One region of the Streptococcus sp. STC1396 genome, then DNA from elsewhere that is predicted to be linked to it. Evidence: predicted binding sites of a transcription regulator. Region 1 holds the regulator's gene; the other holds the start of a gene.

The links. Region 1 encodes HrcA, which represses chaperone genes, less so after heat shock. Its sites were predicted from a motif close to TTAGCACTCNNNNNNNNNGAGTGCTAA; they were not measured.
Region 2: a site for HrcA is predicted at 4,496-4,522, ahead of groES (co-chaperone GroES). Genes of this name have one in related genera too.

The regions. Positions count from the first base shown of each region.
Region 1 is NZ_JBZYCU010000034.1:2,858-11,689, forward strand. It holds gene AC5FEC_RS09765 (helix-turn-helix transcriptional regulator) at 1-30, shown strand, start outside; gene AC5FEC_RS09770 (GyrI-like domain-containing protein) at 91-705, shown strand; gene AC5FEC_RS09775 (ClbS/DfsB family four-helix bundle protein) at 718-1,269, shown strand; gene hrcA (heat-inducible transcriptional repressor HrcA) at 1,462-2,496, shown strand; gene grpE (nucleotide exchange factor GrpE) at 2,535-3,059, shown strand; gene dnaK (molecular chaperone DnaK) at 3,166-4,989, shown strand; gene dnaJ (molecular chaperone DnaJ) at 5,470-6,603, shown strand; partial or broken gene AC5FEC_RS09800 (transposase) at 6,632-6,871, opposite strand; gene AC5FEC_RS09805 (NUDIX hydrolase) at 7,183-7,647, opposite strand; gene truA (tRNA pseudouridine(38-40) synthase TruA) at 7,774-8,523, shown strand; gene AC5FEC_RS09815 (bifunctional hydroxymethylpyrimidine kinase/phosphomethylpyrimidine kinase) at 8,513-8,832, shown strand, end outside.
Region 2 is NZ_JBZYCU010000019.1:25,469-34,300, reverse strand. It holds gene AC5FEC_RS07675 (ABC transporter substrate-binding protein) at 1-1,077, shown strand, start outside; gene AC5FEC_RS07670 (PTS sugar transporter subunit IIA) at 1,307-1,741, shown strand; gene AC5FEC_RS07665 (PTS sugar transporter subunit IIB) at 1,781-2,275, shown strand; gene AC5FEC_RS07660 (PTS mannose/fructose/sorbose/N-acetylgalactosamine transporter subunit IIC) at 2,403-3,248, shown strand; gene AC5FEC_RS07655 (PTS system mannose/fructose/sorbose family transporter subunit IID) at 3,250-4,089, shown strand; gene AC5FEC_RS07650 (DUF202 domain-containing protein) at 4,107-4,397, shown strand; gene groES (co-chaperone GroES) at 4,546-4,827, shown strand; gene groL (chaperonin GroEL) at 4,851-6,473, shown strand; gene AC5FEC_RS07635 (DUF1846 domain-containing protein) at 6,783-8,267, opposite strand; gene pepA (glutamyl aminopeptidase) at 8,391-8,832, opposite strand, start outside.

The DNA of each region.
Region 1 (8,832 bases):
CATCAGCTGGCAGAAAAATATAAAACTTGACATAGGGTGTCAGGTATCTTCTTGTATACTAGTGGTAAGAAGAGAAAAGGAGGCAGCAATATGAAATATGAATGGAGAAAGAGTGAGAAAGGCCTTTATGGAGCCAAGCAAAAGCCAGAGCTGGTAGAGGTGCCAAGTCAACAGTTCATTGTGATCGAAGGAGCGGGCGACCCCAATGAAACAGATTTCTCTGAGCGGGTGTCTGCCCTTTATTCACTGGCCTATTCCATAAAAATGCTCTTTAAATCCATGATGAAAGATAAGGCAGAGGACAAGGTGACGGATTTTACGGTTTATCCTTTGGAAGGTATCTGGGAAAAAGCTACTGGGGAAGGATTCGATAAAAGTCAGCTTCGCTATCAGCTCATGATTCAGCAGCCCAATGTCATCACTCAGGACATTTTTGCGGCGGCGCTTGAGAATGTTCGCAAGAAAAAGCCCAATCCCCTCTACGCTGACATTAGCTTGCAAAGCTTGCCAGAGGAGCAGGCGATTCAGGTATTACATATAGGAAGTTATGACAGTGAGCCTGCCTCTTTTGAGAAAATGGACAAGCTAGCAATCAGCTTGGGACTGGAGAGATGCGACCAAGTTCACAGAGAGATATACTTGAGCAACAAAAATAGGACGCCCGAAGAAAAGTTGAAAACCATCTTGAGGTATTCCGTCAGATAGGAGGAATCTAGCATGCCAAGACCTACAACAAAAAACGATTTGCTGGCTGCAGCTACAGAAAATTTTGAAAAACTCAATCTGCTTATTTCGAACATGACAGCAGAAGAGTTGTCAGGACCCTTTGATTTTTCAAAGGATGAGAAAAAGAAAGAAGCTCACTGGAAGCGCGATCGGAATCTTAGGGATGTCTTAATCCATCTTTATGAGTGGCACCAACTGCTGCTAAACTGGGTGCAGGCCAATCAAAGAGGAGAAGAGAAGTCCTTCCTGCCTGCTCCCTACAATTGGAGAACCTATGGTGATATGAATGTCGCATTTTGGGAAAAGCACCAGCAAACCTCTCTTGAGGAGGCAAGTTCTTTGCTGGCTAGTTCGCATAGAGCTGTCCTAGACCTAGCCGCAACCTTGACCAATGAAGAATTATTTTCTAAAGGAGTCTATAAATGGACGGGAGGAACGACCTTGGGTTCTTATTTTGTCAGCGCCACATCCAGCCACTATGATTGGGCTATGAAAAAGCTTAAAGCTCATCAAAAGAATTGTAAAACGAATCCTATCCAATAAAGTTTTCTAGGACTTGAGACCGATTTTTAGCACTCTTGCAAAAAGAGTGCTAATTTTTTGAGTTTTTGCCTTGACTTTCATTTTCAAGAGTGTATAATAGAATCATGGTTTAGCACTCGAGGTATTAGAGTGCTAAATATAAAAAATAAAATCTCGCCAGTGGCTGGAATTTTCTAAAGAGAGGTGAGGTCCTTGGTAACAGAACGCCAAAATGAGATTTTAAATCTAATCATTGATATCTTTACCAAGACGCAGGAGCCTGTCGGCTCTAAAGCCTTGCAAGAGTCTATCCAGTCCTCAAGTGCCACCATCCGTAATGACATGGCGGCCTTGGAAAAGGAAGGTCTGCTGGAAAAGGCCCACACATCGAGTGGCCGTAAGCCCAGTGTCGCTGGTTTCCAGTATTTCGTCCGGCATTCCTTGGCCTTTGATCAGCTGGCGGAAAATGAGCTCTACGAGGTCGTCAAGGCCTTCGACCAAGAGTTCTTCAAGTTGGAGGATCTCCTCCAGCGGGCGGCGGATGTCTTGGCAGAGTTGAGTGATTGCACGGTTGTAGCCCTTGATGTCGAGCCTAGTCGGCAGCGACTGACAGCTTTTGACATCGTCGTGCTCAGCCAGCATGCAGCCTTAGCTGTCTTTACGCTGGATGAGTCCAATACCCTGACCAGTCAGTTTATGATTCCTAGGAATTTTCTCCAGGAAGACCTGCTGCGGTTGAGGGATATGATTCAGGAGCGCTTTCTAGGACAGACGGTCTTGGATATTCATTACAAGATTCGGACAGAAATTCCGCAGATTATCCAACGCTACTTTACCACGACGGACAATGTCCTCGATCTCTTTGAGCATATTTTTGCTCAGATGTTTGTGGAGAAAGTGGCCCTTGCTGGTAAGGTTCAGCTGTTGCGCTTTGCGGATTTTGAGGCCTATCAGTTCTTTGATGATCGGCAGAAGGTCGCCTTTGAAATTCGCGATAGCTTAGCCGAGGGTCAAATGCAAAATGTCCGAGTCGCAGCTAGTCAAGAGGACAGCCTGGCCAATCTCACATTGATTTCCAGCAAATTCCTGATTCCCTATCGGGGCTTTGGTATGCTGGCGGTGGTTGGGCCAGTCAATCTGGATTACCAAAAGGTGGTCAGTCAACTCAATGTTGTCAATCGAGTCCTGACTATGAAACTCACAGATTTCTATCGCTATTTGAGTAGCAATCATTATGAGGTGAGTTGAACATGAAATTACATAAATTCCTAAAAAGGAGGCGAAAAATGTCTGAGGAAATAAAAAACGAAGAAGTAAAAGAAGAGGAAGTAGTAGAAACTGCTGAAGAGGCTGTTGAAATTGCTCCTGAAAAATCAGAATTAGAACTAGCTAATGAGCGGGCAGAAGATTTTGAAAATAAATACCTTCGCGCTCATGCAGAAATGCAAAACATCCAACGTCGTGCCAATGAGGAACGTCAACTCTTGCAACGCTATCGAAGCCAAGATTTAGGGAAAGCTATCTTATCTTCCTTGGACAACCTTGAGCGTGCGCTTGCCGTTGAAGGCTTGACAGATGATGTTAAAAAAGGTCTGGAAATGGTGCAAGAAAGCTTGATTCATGCCCTTAAAGAAGAAGGAATTGAAGAAATCGCGGCGGACGGAGCATTTGACCATAACTATCACATGGCCATCCAAACCGTCCCAGCAGATGACGAGCATCCAGCAGATACCATTGCCCAAGTCTTCCAAAAAGGCTACAAACTCCATGACCGCATCCTAAGACCAGCCATGGTAGTGGTATATAACTAAGATACAGAGCTTAAAAACTTGTCCGAAACGACATTAAACTATGAAGAATGATAAGAGGCAAGCCGGAGGCTTGCAAAAGAAAAAAATTAAAAAAGAGGAAAATATAATGAGCAAAATTATCGGTATTGACTTAGGTACAACAAACTCAGCAGTTGCAGTTCTTGAAGGAACTGAATCAAAAATCATCGCAAATCCAGAAGGAAACCGCACAACTCCGTCTGTAGTGTCATTCAAAAACGGTGAAATCATCGTTGGTGATGCTGCAAAACGTCAAGCAGTAACAAACCCAGATACTGTTATCTCTATCAAATCTAAGATGGGAACTTCTGAAAAAGTTTCTGCAAACGGTAAAGAATACACTCCACAAGAAATTTCAGCTATGATCCTTCAATACTTGAAAGGTTATGCAGAAGAATACCTTGGTGAAAAAGTAACTAAGGCTGTTATCACAGTTCCAGCTTACTTTAACGATGCACAACGTCAAGCAACAAAAGATGCAGGTAAAATTGCTGGTCTTGAAGTAGAACGTATCGTCAACGAACCAACTGCAGCAGCCCTTGCATACGGTTTGGACAAGACTGACAAAGAAGAAAAAATCTTGGTATTCGACCTTGGTGGTGGTACATTCGACGTGTCTATCCTTGAACTCGGTGACGGTGTTTTTGATGTATTGGCAACTGCAGGGGATAACAAACTCGGTGGTGACGACTTTGACCAAAAAATCATTGACCACTTGGTAGCAGAATTCAAGAAAGAAAATGGTATCGACTTGTCAAACGACAAGATGGCGCTTCAACGTTTGAAAGATGCAGCTGAAAAAGCTAAGAAAGATCTTTCTGGTGTGACTTCAACTCAAATCAGCTTGCCATTCATCACTGCGGGTGCTGCTGGACCTCTTCACTTGGAAATGACCTTGACTCGTGCGAAATTTGACGATTTGACTCGTGACCTTGTAGAGCGTACGAAGATTCCAGTTCGTCGTGCCCTTTCTGATGCAGGTTTGAGCTTGTCAGAAATCGACGAAGTGATTCTTGTCGGTGGTTCAACTCGTATCCCAGCCGTTGTAGAAGCTGTTAAGGCTGAAACTGGTAAAGAACCAAACAAATCAGTGAACCCTGATGAAGTCGTTGCTATGGGTGCTGCCATCCAAGGTGGTGTGATTACTGGTGATGTGAAAGACGTTGTCCTTCTTGACGTAACACCATTGTCACTTGGTATCGAAACAATGGGTGGCGTCTTCACTAAGCTGATCGACCGCAACACAACGATTCCAACATCTAAATCACAAGTCTTCTCAACTGCGGCAGACAACCAACCAGCCGTTGATATCCATGTTCTTCAAGGTGAACGCCCAATGGCAGCGGATAACAAGACTCTTGGACGTTTCCAATTGACTGACATCCCAGCTGCACCTCGTGGAATTCCTCAAATCGAAGTAACCTTTGATATCGACAAGAACGGTATCGTATCTGTTAAGGCCAAAGACCTTGGAACTCAAAAAGAGCAAACAATCGTGATCCAATCTAACTCTGGCTTGACGGACGAAGAAATCGACCGCATGATGAAAGATGCAGAAGCAAATGCTGAAGCAGATAAGAAACGTAAAGAAGAAGTAGACCTTCGTAACGAAGTAGACCAAGCTATCTTTGCGACTGAAAAAACGCTCAAGGAAACAGAAGGCAAAGGCTTTGACGCAGAACGCGATGCTGCCCAAGCTGCCCTTGATGACCTTAAGAAAGCCCAAGAAGACAACAACTTGGACGAAATGAAAGCAAAACTCGAAGCTCTCAACGAAAAAGTGCAAGCTTTGGCAGTGAAACTCTACGAACAAGCTGCAGCAGCCCAACAAGCTCAAGCAGGAGCAGAAGGCGCACAAGCAACAGGAAACGCAGGCGATGACGTCGTAGACGGAGAGTTTACGGAAAAGTAAGATGTTGAGGCGTTAAGAAAACGAAAGAAAAATAGGAAGCCGTCGCCTTGTGCGATGCACAAAAGATGGCTTATCTTTTTTCCGAAGTTTTTAGCCGAAACTCAGTTAAGCCTAACTAGTTCGATCTATAAAACACAAACGTCGCAACTCGTTAAAAATGGCTAATCACTAAAGCGATTGTCATTCTACGGCAATCGCTATGGCGACTTGCCTAAACGCCTTACTAGTTCTAAAACAAAGTAGAATCGACTTTGTTTTAGAACTAGTAATAATAAGAAGAAATCCAGAGGTTGCAGCCCAGCCTCTGTTTTTCGGTAAGAAACGAATCGGAACGGAAATTTCTGGTTCTTTCTTATACTAAGCTAGAAAGGAACTGAACCCGACCTAAATTCTCGGAAAAAAGAGAAATCAGCCTAGGAGCATCGCTCCGTCGCCTGATTTCCTATTTTTCAGTCGAATTTTACGGTCTTGGTATCTTACATGAACAATACAGAATATTATGACCGTCTAGGTGTCTCTAAGAATGCTTCTCAGGATGAGATCAAGAGAGCCTATCGGAAATTATCTAAAAAGTATCACCCCGATATTAATAAGGAAGCTGGGGCAGAGGACAAATATAAAGAAGTCCAAGAGGCTTATGAAACGCTGAGTGACGAGCAAAAGCGGGCAGCCTATGATCAATACGGTGCAGCGGGAGCTAATGGTGGATTTGGCGGCGGTGCAGGCGGCTTCGGTGGTTTTGATGGCTCCGGCTTTGGCGGCTTCGAAGATATCTTTTCTAGCTTTTTTGGCGGTGGTGGCACTCGGAATCCTAACGCTCCGCGCCAAGGGGACGATCTCCAGTATCGGGTAAATCTCCGCTTTGAGGAAGCCATTTTCGGGGCTGAGAAGGAAATCAAGTATAACCGTGAAGCGACTTGTCATACCTGTGCTGGGTCTGGTGCTAAGCCAGGAACTAGCCCAGTAACTTGTGGTCGCTGTCATGGCTCTGGTGTTATCAACGTTGATACCCAGACACCGCTCGGCATGATGCGTCGACAAGTGACCTGTGATGTCTGTCATGGGCGAGGAAAAGAAATCAAAAGTCCTTGTGAAACCTGTCATGGAACGGGTCATGAAAAACAGGCTCACAGCGTTAAGGTGAAAATCCCTGCTGGTGTGGAAACTGGTCAGCAGGTCCGTCTGTCCGGTCAAGGTGAAGCTGGCTTTAATGGCGGTCCTTATGGTGACCTCTATGTTGTGGTTCAAGTTGAGCCGAGCGACAAGTTTGAGCGAGATGGGTCTACCATTTACTACAAGCTCAATCTCAACTTTGTCCAAGCAGCTCTTGGTGACAGCGTGGATATTCCAACTGTTCACGGGGATGTTGAGCTGAATATTCCAGAAGGAACACAGACTGGCAAGCGTTTCCGTCTGCGTGGCAAGGGTGCGCCAAGTTTGCGCGGCGGAAGCATGGGTGATCAGTATGTCACTGTCAATGTAGTGACGCCGACTGGCCTCAACGACCGTCAAAAAGCAGCCCTCAAAGACTTTGCAGCTGCTGGGAATATCAAAGTTAATCCCAAGAAAAAAGGCTTCTTTGACAAGATGAAAGATGCCTTTGAAGGAGAATAATACCTCAATGTCAACTGTAGTGGGTGACTTATAATGAAGCACGAGAGAGAATCAGATTGGTTCTCTCTTTTGTGATGTTCAAAGCGATGAGAATTTTAGTTTTGAAGTTTCGAAATCCAAAAGAGTTACGCTTGATAACCTTGATGGGTTTGTTGGTTGCCTCCAACTTGGCGTTGGAATAAGGGGATTCAAAGGTATTGGTGATGTAAGCCTTGTATTTGAGAAAGATTTTCAAGACAGCTTTAAAGGCTGGATTGACAGCAGGTAGGGGCTTTTCCATCCGGTTTATCTTGTAGATGATACGGGTTTGACATTATAAGACGAATAAAATTTTGATGTTTTTATCTTTCAATCTGATTGAATCTGTGGAATTGAAAGGTGTTACATATGAGTCTTTCTAATGAGTTGTTTGAGCGCTTTTCATTATAAGTCATAGGGGTCTTTTTTGGTAGACAGAAAAAACTCCACAATACCTCTAGTGGGTCTACCCACTACAGATATTATAGAGCTTTTTAAACTAGGAAACCAAGCTTTTTATGATAGGTTTAAAGATATTACTTTCACTGATTCGGAAATCACTCAGTTCTTGGTCACAAAGTGTTGGATTCCGCTGTCTGTTTCAGTGAAGAAGTATGGCAAAAAATCAGGGAAAATCCGATGTTTTTTCAGGTCTTGAATAGGAATCCACTGAATCTTTTCTAACTTATCTGGGCTGGGAAATTGTTGACCTTTGGGTTTCATGAAATAACATAGACAAATCTCATGACAGTCCAAATCTTTCAAAATTCCTGTGGAGTTCGAAAAGAAATTTTCGTGGATGTAAGCTAAGCGATCAATTTCGTAAAGTTGGCCAGTCTCTTCCAAAACCTCTCTGAGACAGGCTGCTTCAGTCGTTTCTCCGAATTGAACCGCTCCGCCAACGGAGTAAAGATAGTCTTCGCTGGGTAGTCTCATGAGGCAAAGTGCTTCTTCTTCGATAATCAGAGCGGCAGCTCGATAGCGAAAACGCTGATTTTCAACAGTATAAGAGATATCTTTTGTCAATTCTATAGCCTCCGTCATCTGTCCAGTATAAGTGTTTTTATTACTTTTGTCAATCCTAAATCTGTCCCCGGACAGTCTTTCTGTTTTGGGCTTGCTGGGGGCTTTTTTTCCTGCTAAAATAAACACATGATACGATATAAAGCTATTATTTCCTACGATGGTTATGGCTTTGCTGGTTTTCAGCGACAGCCCCATGCCAGGAGTGTTCAGGAAGAGATTGAAAAGACCTTGACCCGTATTAATAAAGGGCAGCCTATAGTGGTTCATGGAGCAGGCCGAACCGACAGTGGTGTTCATGCTCTGGGTCAGGTGCTCCATTTTGATTTGACTGAAGAGCGAGATGAAGAGAAGTTACGCTTTGCGCTAGATACGCAGACGCCGGAGGATATTGATTTTATCTCTGTGGAGCGAGTGGCAGAGGACTTTCACTCTCGCTACAATAAGCACAGCAAAACCTATGAATTTTTGGTGGACATTGGCCGGCCTAAAAATCCCATGATGCGCCATTATGCCACTCATTATCCTTATCCTTTGGACCTGAGTCTGATAGAAGAAGCGATTGCTCAGCTGGAGGGGACACATGATTTTACAGGGTTTACGGCTTCGGGAACCAGTGTAGAAGACAAGGTTCGAACTATCACTGAGGCCAAGGTCCGCTATGATGCAGAGCGAAATTTTCTGGTCTTTACCTTTTCGGGCAATGGCTTCCTCTACAAGCAGATTCGCAATATGGTGGGTACGCTGCTCAAGATTGGCAACAAGCGTATGCCAGTAGACCAGATTCAGCGGATTTTAGCGGAGAAAGACCGTCATCTGGCAGGACCAACAGCCGGTCCAAACGGCCTCTATCTAAAGGAGATTCGTTATGAAGAATAAGTTGATTTTAGCCCTTTCGGGCAATGATATTTTCAGTGGTGGCGGACTGCATGCTGATTTGGCTACCTATACAGTCAATGGCCTGCATGGGTTCGTAGCTGTGACTTGCCTGACGGCGATGACTGATAAGGGATTTGAGGTCATTCCAGTTGAGGAAGAGGTTTTTGCCCAGCAGTTAGCCAGTCTCAAGGATGTTCCTTTTTCTGCTATTAAGATAGGACTTTTACCCAATCTGGAAATAGCAGAGCAGGCATTGGCTTTTGTCAAGCAGCATGCGGATATACCAGTAGTGCTGGATCCTGTTCTGGT
Region 2 (8,832 bases), on a different contig from region 1:
AAAGTGGTTTATGAGAGCGGTATCCCTAAAAAAGACTACGGCGATTGGCTGGCAGAGAAGATTCTTGAGGGCGAGCAGCCGGATCTCTTTATGGTGCCAGAAAATGATTTCTCCATGTTGGCCTCAACTGGAGCGCTTAAAACACTAGACTCCCTGATAGCGGATGAGCAGAAAGAGGCATTTTATCCGGTGGCTTATGAGGCTGGGCAATACCAGAGAGTCAGCTATGCCCTTCCAGTTGAGAGCAATCCCATCATGATGTGTGTCAATAAAGACTTGCTTGAAAAAGAAGGAATTAGCATTCCGGAGTCAGGCTGGACGTTGGCGGATTTCTATGAGATTTGCAAGAAAGTAACCAAGGATACCAATGGCGATGGTGTGGTGGATCAGTTCGGTATTACGGATTACACTTGGCAGCAGGCTCTGGTAGCTTACGGTGGCCATCTTACCGATAAATCCGGTATCAATGTAGACAGTGTTGAGATGCACCAGGCTCTGTCCTTTATGAGTAAACTAGAGACTCTCAATCAGCATTATCAAGTTACTTCTAATGATTTTGATGAGGGGAAGGTGGCCTTTTATCCTATGAGTCTGGCTCAGTATCGAACCTACAAACCTTATCCTTATCATGTCGCCAAATATTCTAGCTTTTCTTGGACCTGTATTTCCATGCCGACAGCGAGTCCAGAAGTTTATGGCACTCAAGTAAAGACTTCTCTCTTTGCTATGTCTTCCAACACCAAGCAGGAAAAACTGGCTTGGGAGTTCATGTTGCTCCTGTCGCAAAATGAAAAAAGTCAGCAGGCCTTGTTTGAAAAATCGCAAGGAACCTCAGTCTTACCAACTGTGGTGAAAAGCCAGCAGACCAGAGAAATCTTGCAGGCAGATGACTTCGGCTTGGATTCTCTGACTTCTGAGAGGCTGGATCACATGATGGAGCGTTCCATCATGGATATCGGACAAGAAGTTGATCGTCAGACCTTGGAAAGGATTGATTATTTGATTAAGGAAGCCTCAGGAAATCAAGAAATTGACAGTGCCCTTCCAAGTATTCAAAAAGAAATTGAAAGCAGATAGTTTTCTGCTTTTTTTATTTGTAGCAAGTTGGCTTTGATTTCAGCCTAACCTGTGCTCGCTTGTAATCCGTTAATAAATATAAAGAACCTATTTTCTAAGTTGCCTAGACCAATATGACATTTGTCATATCTAAACTAACATTTGTCATCTTTTCAAAGTGACATTTGACAATGGGAAAGCGGTTTCGTTTTTTGTAAAATAGAATCAAGAAAATAAGGAGGCAAGAAGCATGAAATATCTTGTACTGGTCAGTCATGGGGGGCTAGCTGAAGGCGTACAGAGCTCCTTGAAGATGTTTGCCGGGGATAAAACAGACCAAATCATCGCCGTGGGTCTGAAAGAGGGAAAATCAGTCGATGATTTTGCTCTTGATTTCCGTCAAGCCTTGGCAGGTTTGGAAGCAGATGATTCTGTTTTGGTTTTGGCCGATATTGTGGGAGGAAGTCCTCTGACAACAGCGGCTAGTGTTCTAGCAGAATTAGGCAAATTGGATTCGGCAGTCATTCTTGGAGGGCTGAATCTGACGATGGGGCTCACTGGGCTTGTGATGAAGGATATGCTGGAAGGCAAAGACCTTGCTCAGACGATTCTTTCAGAAGCGACGGCAGCCTTGCAGGAGTTTGAAGTCTCATCAGACGATGATGAGGAAGACGACGACATTTAAAAGGGTTATTCATTTACTAAATTAGATAGGAGATTCAAAATGGTAGTAACATTTGTACGGATTGACGACCGCATGATCCACGGTCAAACTGTCACTCGTTGGGCTAAGGAATATCCTTGCGATGGGCTGATCGCAGTCAATGATGCAGCGGCAAGTAACAAAGTTTTGATCCAAGCCTATAAAGGGGCTTCTGACAAGAAAACTTTCGTTTGGACTAAGGAAGCCTTCAAAGAAAAATCTGGCAAGGTAACTGAATCTGACAGCCGCTATTTCTTGATTACCAAAAATCCGATTGATATGAAAGAAATCTTGGTGGACCAAGGCTATGTGCCGGGCAATGTCAAAGAAATCATCGTCGGACCAGCCAATGACCGTCCAGGAGCTGTCAAGCTGGGCAACAATCAATCCATCACACAAGAAGAAGCTGAAGCGATTGAAGCGATTGAAAAAGCAGGCTACAAGGTAAAATTCCAGCTGCTTCCAGACGTTTCCATCGGTTACTGGAGCGATTTTAAAGCTAAATTTGGTTTTTAAACAGGAGCAGAGACTAAGCAGGACAAAGTTTTTGGCTTTCTATAGCCTTGCTAGGCAACAAGGTCTGTTTGAGGGAGTTTGAACTATGTGCCTGCGACTGCTCAATCTTACTTAAAGGAGAAAGATTATGACAATTTCTTGGTTGCAAGCCGCAATACTCGGTATCTTTGCTAGTTTGTCTTCTATGCCGGGTATGGGTGGCTCAAGTATTGGTAACTATACACTTGGACGTCCGCTTGTCGGAGGGCTCGTCTGTGGTTTGATTTTAGGAGATGTTAGTCTAGGGATCGTTTGTGGGGTGGCCATGCAGTTGGTGTATATCGCGCTGGTAACGCCTGGCGGTACTGTTTCGGCTGATGTCCGTGCAGTTTCTTATATTGGTATTCCTTTGGCAATGGTTGCGATCAAGTCACAAGGGATTTCAGATGCGCAGCAGGCTGCTGACTTTGCGAAATCAATGGGTGTGCTGGTTGGTACACTAGGAACGGTTCTCTTCTACGGAACAGCGACAATGAACTTGGTATGGCAACACATGGGCTGGAAAGCAGTCGAACAGGGAGAATACAAAAAATTGTATGCAGTTGACTGGTACCTTCCATGGGTTTCCCACTTCCTCTTCTCTTTCTTGCCAACTCTGATTCTTTGCCGTTACGGTGCTGATGCCGTTACAGCTCTGAAAGATGCCCTCCCAATGGATGGTCTGCCAATGAAAACCCTCTTTACAGTAGGTTCTCTCCTTCCATGTGTCGGTATTGCGATTCTCTTGAAACAAATCGTTGAAAAGGTGACAGACTTTGTCCCATTCTTCGTTGGCTTTACCTTGGCTGCCTCACTTGGCCTCAACCTTGTGTCTAGTGCAGTTGTATCACTAATCTTTGCTCTGCTCTTCTATGAAGTACAGATGGCGAAAAATGCCAAAGCCGGTGCTGTGGCAGTAGGTGATTTTGACGATGATGACGAGGAGGATATCTAAGATGGCAACTAAAAAAATATCTAAAAAAACATTGACCAAATCATTCCACCACTGGTACTATGGTCACCTGACCTGCTTCTCTCAAGAGCACATGCAGACTTTTGGTTACTTGACCTCTATGCTGCCAATCGTGGAAGAATTGTACGATACGAAAGAAGAGCAAGCACGTTCTATGCACACTTATACAGCCTTCTTCAACACAGAACCTCAGCTGGGTACTCTGGTCGTTGGGATCACAGCTGGTTTGGAAGAAGCGCGTGCTAATGGTGCAGAAGCAGTAAATGACGAAACCATCAACGGACTTCGGGCTGGCTTGATGGGGCCGGTTGCCGGTATCGGTGACTCTCTGGTCGTTGGGACCCTGATTCCAGTTATTTTGGGGATCTCAATGGGGCTTTCAAATGGAGGCTCACCTGTCGGTGCCATCTTCTATATCCTAGTTTGGAACCTGCTGGCTTATTTCGGTATGCGTTTCGCCTACTTTAAAGGTTATGAGTTGGGAGATAAGGCCGTTGAATTCCTAGTGGGAGAACAGGGCCAAGCTATCCGTAAATCTGTTGGGATTGTCGGCGGGATGGTTATCGGTGCCGTTGCAGCAACTTGGGTACCAATCAAAACTGCCTTTCAATTGACCAATCCGGGTGAAAAAGAGCCTTACCTTGTCCTGCAAGATAAATTGGACGGTGTTTATCCAGGCCTCTTGACAGCTGTCTTTATCGTATTTTGCTGGTGGCTCATGGCTAAGAAGAACCTTTCTCCAATCAAAGTGATGCTCATTCTAGTTGTTATCGCCTTCCTTGGAGTACTGGCAGGCTTCTTTAACCCAGGTCTCCAATATTAAGAAAAAGAGGAAAAATCATGACAGAACAGGAATTGATTCAAGGCTATGAAACAGAAATTCGATACCAAAAGCATATGATTGAAAATCTCGGACGCTGGTTTAGTCTCTTCTTCACCATTGCCAGTATCGGTTTTGTCCTGATCTATCTCTTTCATCGAACCAATCTGCTTCTGTTCATCATCGGTGTTATCTTGGCTATTTTGGGAATCCTTGCCATGCTAGTTTTTGGCTATGGCATCTACAAGGGTAGACTGAATTTACAAAAGGTTATTGATGATTTTGAAGAGAAACTGAAGTTAGCTCAATAAGGTTTCCATTTAACTTTCCCCCCCAAAAAAAACTTTGCCATTCGGTAAAGTTTTTTTCTTGACTATTTCTGACCAAGTGATACAATATTAACTATAGATTAGCACTCATATAGATAGAGTGCTAAAATTCAATCTTTGGAGGAAAATCATGTTAAAACCGTTAGGTGACCGTGTGGTCTTAAAAGTAGAAGAAAAAGAACAGAAAGTTGGTGGCTTTGTCATTGCTGGTGCAGGGCAAGAAGCGACAAAAGAAGCGACAGTCATCGCAGTCGGCCAAGGGATCCGTACGCTAAACGGAGACCTGGTCGCACCGAGTGTCAAGCCAGGTGATAAGGTTTTAGTTGAAAGCCATGCTGGCATTGAAGTCAAAGATCGGGATGAGAAATTCTTGGTCGTTGGAGAGGCAAGCATTCTTGCAATTGTGGAGTAAAAATCTAAGAAAGAGGTTTAAAAATGGCAAAAGATATTAAATTTTCATCAGATGCACGCAGTGCAATGGTTCGTGGTGTGGATATTTTAGCAGATACTGTCAAGGTAACCTTGGGTCCTAAAGGTCGCAATGTTGTTTTGGAAAAATCTTTTGGCTCACCCCTCATCACCAATGACGGTGTGACCATTGCCAAGGAAATCGAATTGGAAGACCATTTTGAAAATATGGGTGCTAAGTTGGTATCAGAAGTCGCTTCAAAAACCAATGATATTGCTGGGGACGGAACAACGACTGCAACCGTTTTGACCCAAGCTATTGTCCGCGAAGGAATCAAAAACGTAACTGCTGGTGCCAACCCAATCGGTATCCGCCGCGGGATTGAAGCAGCCGTTACGACAGCTGTTGAAGCCCTGAAATCTAACTCAGTTCCAGTTTCTAACAAGGAAGCTATTGCTCAGGTTGCTGCCGTATCTTCTCGCAGCGAGAAAGTCGGTGAATATATCTCTGAAGCTATGGAAAAAGTTGGAAATGATGGCGTCATTACCATTGAAGAGTCCAAAGGAATGGAAACTGAGCTGGATGTAGTTGAGGGAATGCAGTTTGACCGTGGCTACTTGTCTCAATATATGGTAACTGACAATGAAAAAATGGTAGCCGAACTGGACAATCCTTACATCCTGATTACAGACAAGAAAATTTCTAACATTCAAGAGATTCTGCCATTATTGGAAAATATCTTGAAAACCAACCGTCCGCTTTTGATTGTTGCAGATGATGTGGACGGAGAAGCTCTGCCAACGCTGGTTCTTAACAAGATTCGCGGAACCTTTAATGTCGTAGCTGTCAAGGCACCTGGCTTTGGCGATCGTCGTAAGGCTATGTTGGAAGATATTGCCATCTTGACTGGTGGAACAGTGATTACAGATGATCTTGGCCTGGAGCTCAAAGATGCTACGATTGAAGCGCTTGGACAAGCTTCTAAAGTCACTGTTGATAAGGACAGCACTGTGATTGTGGAAGGCTCCGGCAATCCAGAAGCCATTGCTAACCGTGTGGCAGTCATTAAGTCACAGATTGAAAGCAGCACTTCTGAGTTTGACCGTGAAAAACTGCAAGAGCGCCTGGCTAAATTGTCCGGTGGTGTAGCTGTGATTAAGGTTGGAGCTGCAACCGAAACCGAACTCAAAGAAATGAAACTCCGCATTGAAGATGCCCTTAACGCAACCCGTGCCGCAGTGGAAGAAGGAATCGTGTCTGGTGGGGGTACAGCCTTTGTCAGCGTATTGGGTGCAGTAGCTGCCCTTGAATTAACAGGTGATGAAGCGACTGGCCGTAACATCGTCCTCCGCGCTTTGGAAGAACCTGTCCGTCAAATCGCTCTGAATGCAGGCTTTGAAGGTTCAATCGTCATTGACCGCCTGAAAAACTCTGAAGCAGGTACAGGCTTTAATGCCGCGACTGGCGAATGGGTCAACATGATTGAAGCTGGGATTATTGACCCAGTCAAGGTGACGCGCTCAGCCTTGCAAAATGCCGCTTCAGTAGCTAGCTTGATTTTGACGACAGAAGCTGTTGTGGCCAACAAACCAGAACCTGCGCCAGCAGCACCAGCTATGGATCCAAGCATGATGGGCGGCATGATGTAATCTATAAAAATAATTTTTTAAAATAGTATACATAAAACTACAGAAGAATGTAAAACTTGAAAGAGATCAAGATTTGACAATCATTCTGTAGTTTTTGTTTTTTCTCCGATTATGTAGACTGCTTTTGTTTTCAGATGATAGACCGCAATGCTTTAGGAGGTGCTTTCGTCACTAAAAGCATAGAAGCACTTAACATATAAATGGAGTGATTACCAGTTAAATGCAGTAAAAAAACCAGCGTTTTGAGGCGCTGGTTTTCATAGGATTGATGATTCTTGTGCGGGGCACCTGTTTGGCGAGTGCCTATTCTTATTTTCTATAGAGACGGTCATACTGATAAACTGGATCCATGGTGATATGGATGCCCAGTTTGCGCAGGACATTCTTGTCTTCATCCGTCAGCATCACGGTCGAATGAGCTTCGCTGCCCTTGAGGTTGCCCAACTGCTGCATAGCGTGTGCGGCATCTTGATTTTCCATGGCTGTGATAGCCAGAGCCATCAAGATTTCATTGGAGTGGAGGCGTGGATTGCGGCTGCCCAAATGATTGATTTTCAGGCCTTGGATTGGTTTGACATACTCAGGCTCAATCAGCTTGGTCTCTTTAGAGATGTTGGCTAATTTCTTAATGGCATTAATCAAGACAGCAGCTGTAGGGCCAAAGAGCTCAGAGGTCTTACCGGTTACGATTTCACCGTTTGGCAATTCTAAAGCCAGAGCGGGGTCACCAGTGCTTTCAGCCTTGGCACGCGCAGCCACGGTTACTTTCCGATCCAGCGGTGTGATGCCCAAATCATTCATCAAGAGTTGGATTTTCTTGATAGCAGATTCAGAGACCCGCTCCGCCTTGAAGTCCAGAATAGTCTGGTAGTAGCGGCGGATGATTTCCTGCTGGGAAGCCTCGATAGCAGCATCATTATCTACAATGGCAAAGCCGAGCATATTGACGCCCATATCCGTTGGGGATGCATAAGGTGATTTTCCAAGGATACGTTCTAGCATGCGCTTAAGGACTGGGAAAATTTCGATATCACGGTTGTAGTTGACGGTGGTTTTTCCGTAGGTTTGCAGGTGGAAAGGGTCAATCATGTTGACGTCGTCGAGGTCGGCTGTAGCGGCTTCGTATGCTAAGTTGACTGGATGATGCAGGGGCAGATTCCAAACTGGGAAGGTTTCAAACTTGGCATAGCCTGACTTGATACCGTTGATTTGGTCGTGGTACATATTGGACAAGCAAGTAGCCAATTTACCAGAACCAGGACCAGGTGCGGTCACCACGACCAGATTACGACTGGTCTTGATATAGTCGTTCTTGCCCATACCTTCAGGCGAGATGATATGGTCTATATCGGTAGGATAGCCTTTGATTGGGTAGTGGATGTAGGAGTCAACTCCGTTCCTTTCTAGCTGACTGCGGAAGAGGTCGGCTGCTGGCTGGCCGGCATACTGGGTGATGACCACTGAGCCTACATAAATATCCAGCTCATTAAAGGTATCAATGAGGCGCAGAACTTCCTGATCATAGGAAATGCCCAAGTCACCACGGGCTTTCGAGTGCTCAATATTATTAGCATTGATAGCAATGACAATCTCCACTTGGTCCTTGAGTTCTTTGAGCAGTCTGATTTTATTGTCCGGCTCATAGCCTGGCAGGACGCGGGCAGCATGGAAGTCTTCCAGCATTTTACCACCGAATTCCATGTACAATTTGCCCTCAAATTGATTAATGCGCTCCAAGATATGGTCGCGCTGCAGGTTTAAGTATTTCTCAGAATCAAAAGCAATTTTTTCCATGTTTGTTTTTACCTCCGCTAAAAATTATAACAAAAGATTAGAGATTTTTGGGTTTTGAAGGTAGAAAACTTGCAAAGATGATCTTCAGTTTATAGAAAAATCACCCGAATGGGTGATCAATCGTTAATAGTTGGTAATCGTGTCCACGGTTGAGCGATCCAGCTTTTTGACCAGCGCTTGCAGGAAGGCTTGGGCTTGCAGTAAATCATCCATGGCATAGAGAGTTTGGTGGGAATGGATATAGCGGGCGCAGACACCGATCGTAGTAGACGGCACACCACCGCTTTGGAGATGTGCAGCGCCAGCATCGGTTCCACCTTTGCCGCAGTAGTATTGATATTTGATACCAGCTTCCTCTGCGGTTGTCAGGAGGAAGTCCTTCATGGCTGGTAGCATGAGATGACCAGGGTCAAAGAAGCGAATCAGCGTTCCGTCGCCAATAGCTCCTTGACCGCCATAGATGTCGCCTGCTGGGGAGCAATCCACAGCGAGAAAGACCTCAGGGGCAAATTTTGTTGTTGAAGCATGGGCACCACGCAGGCCAACCTCTTCTTGAACATTGGCG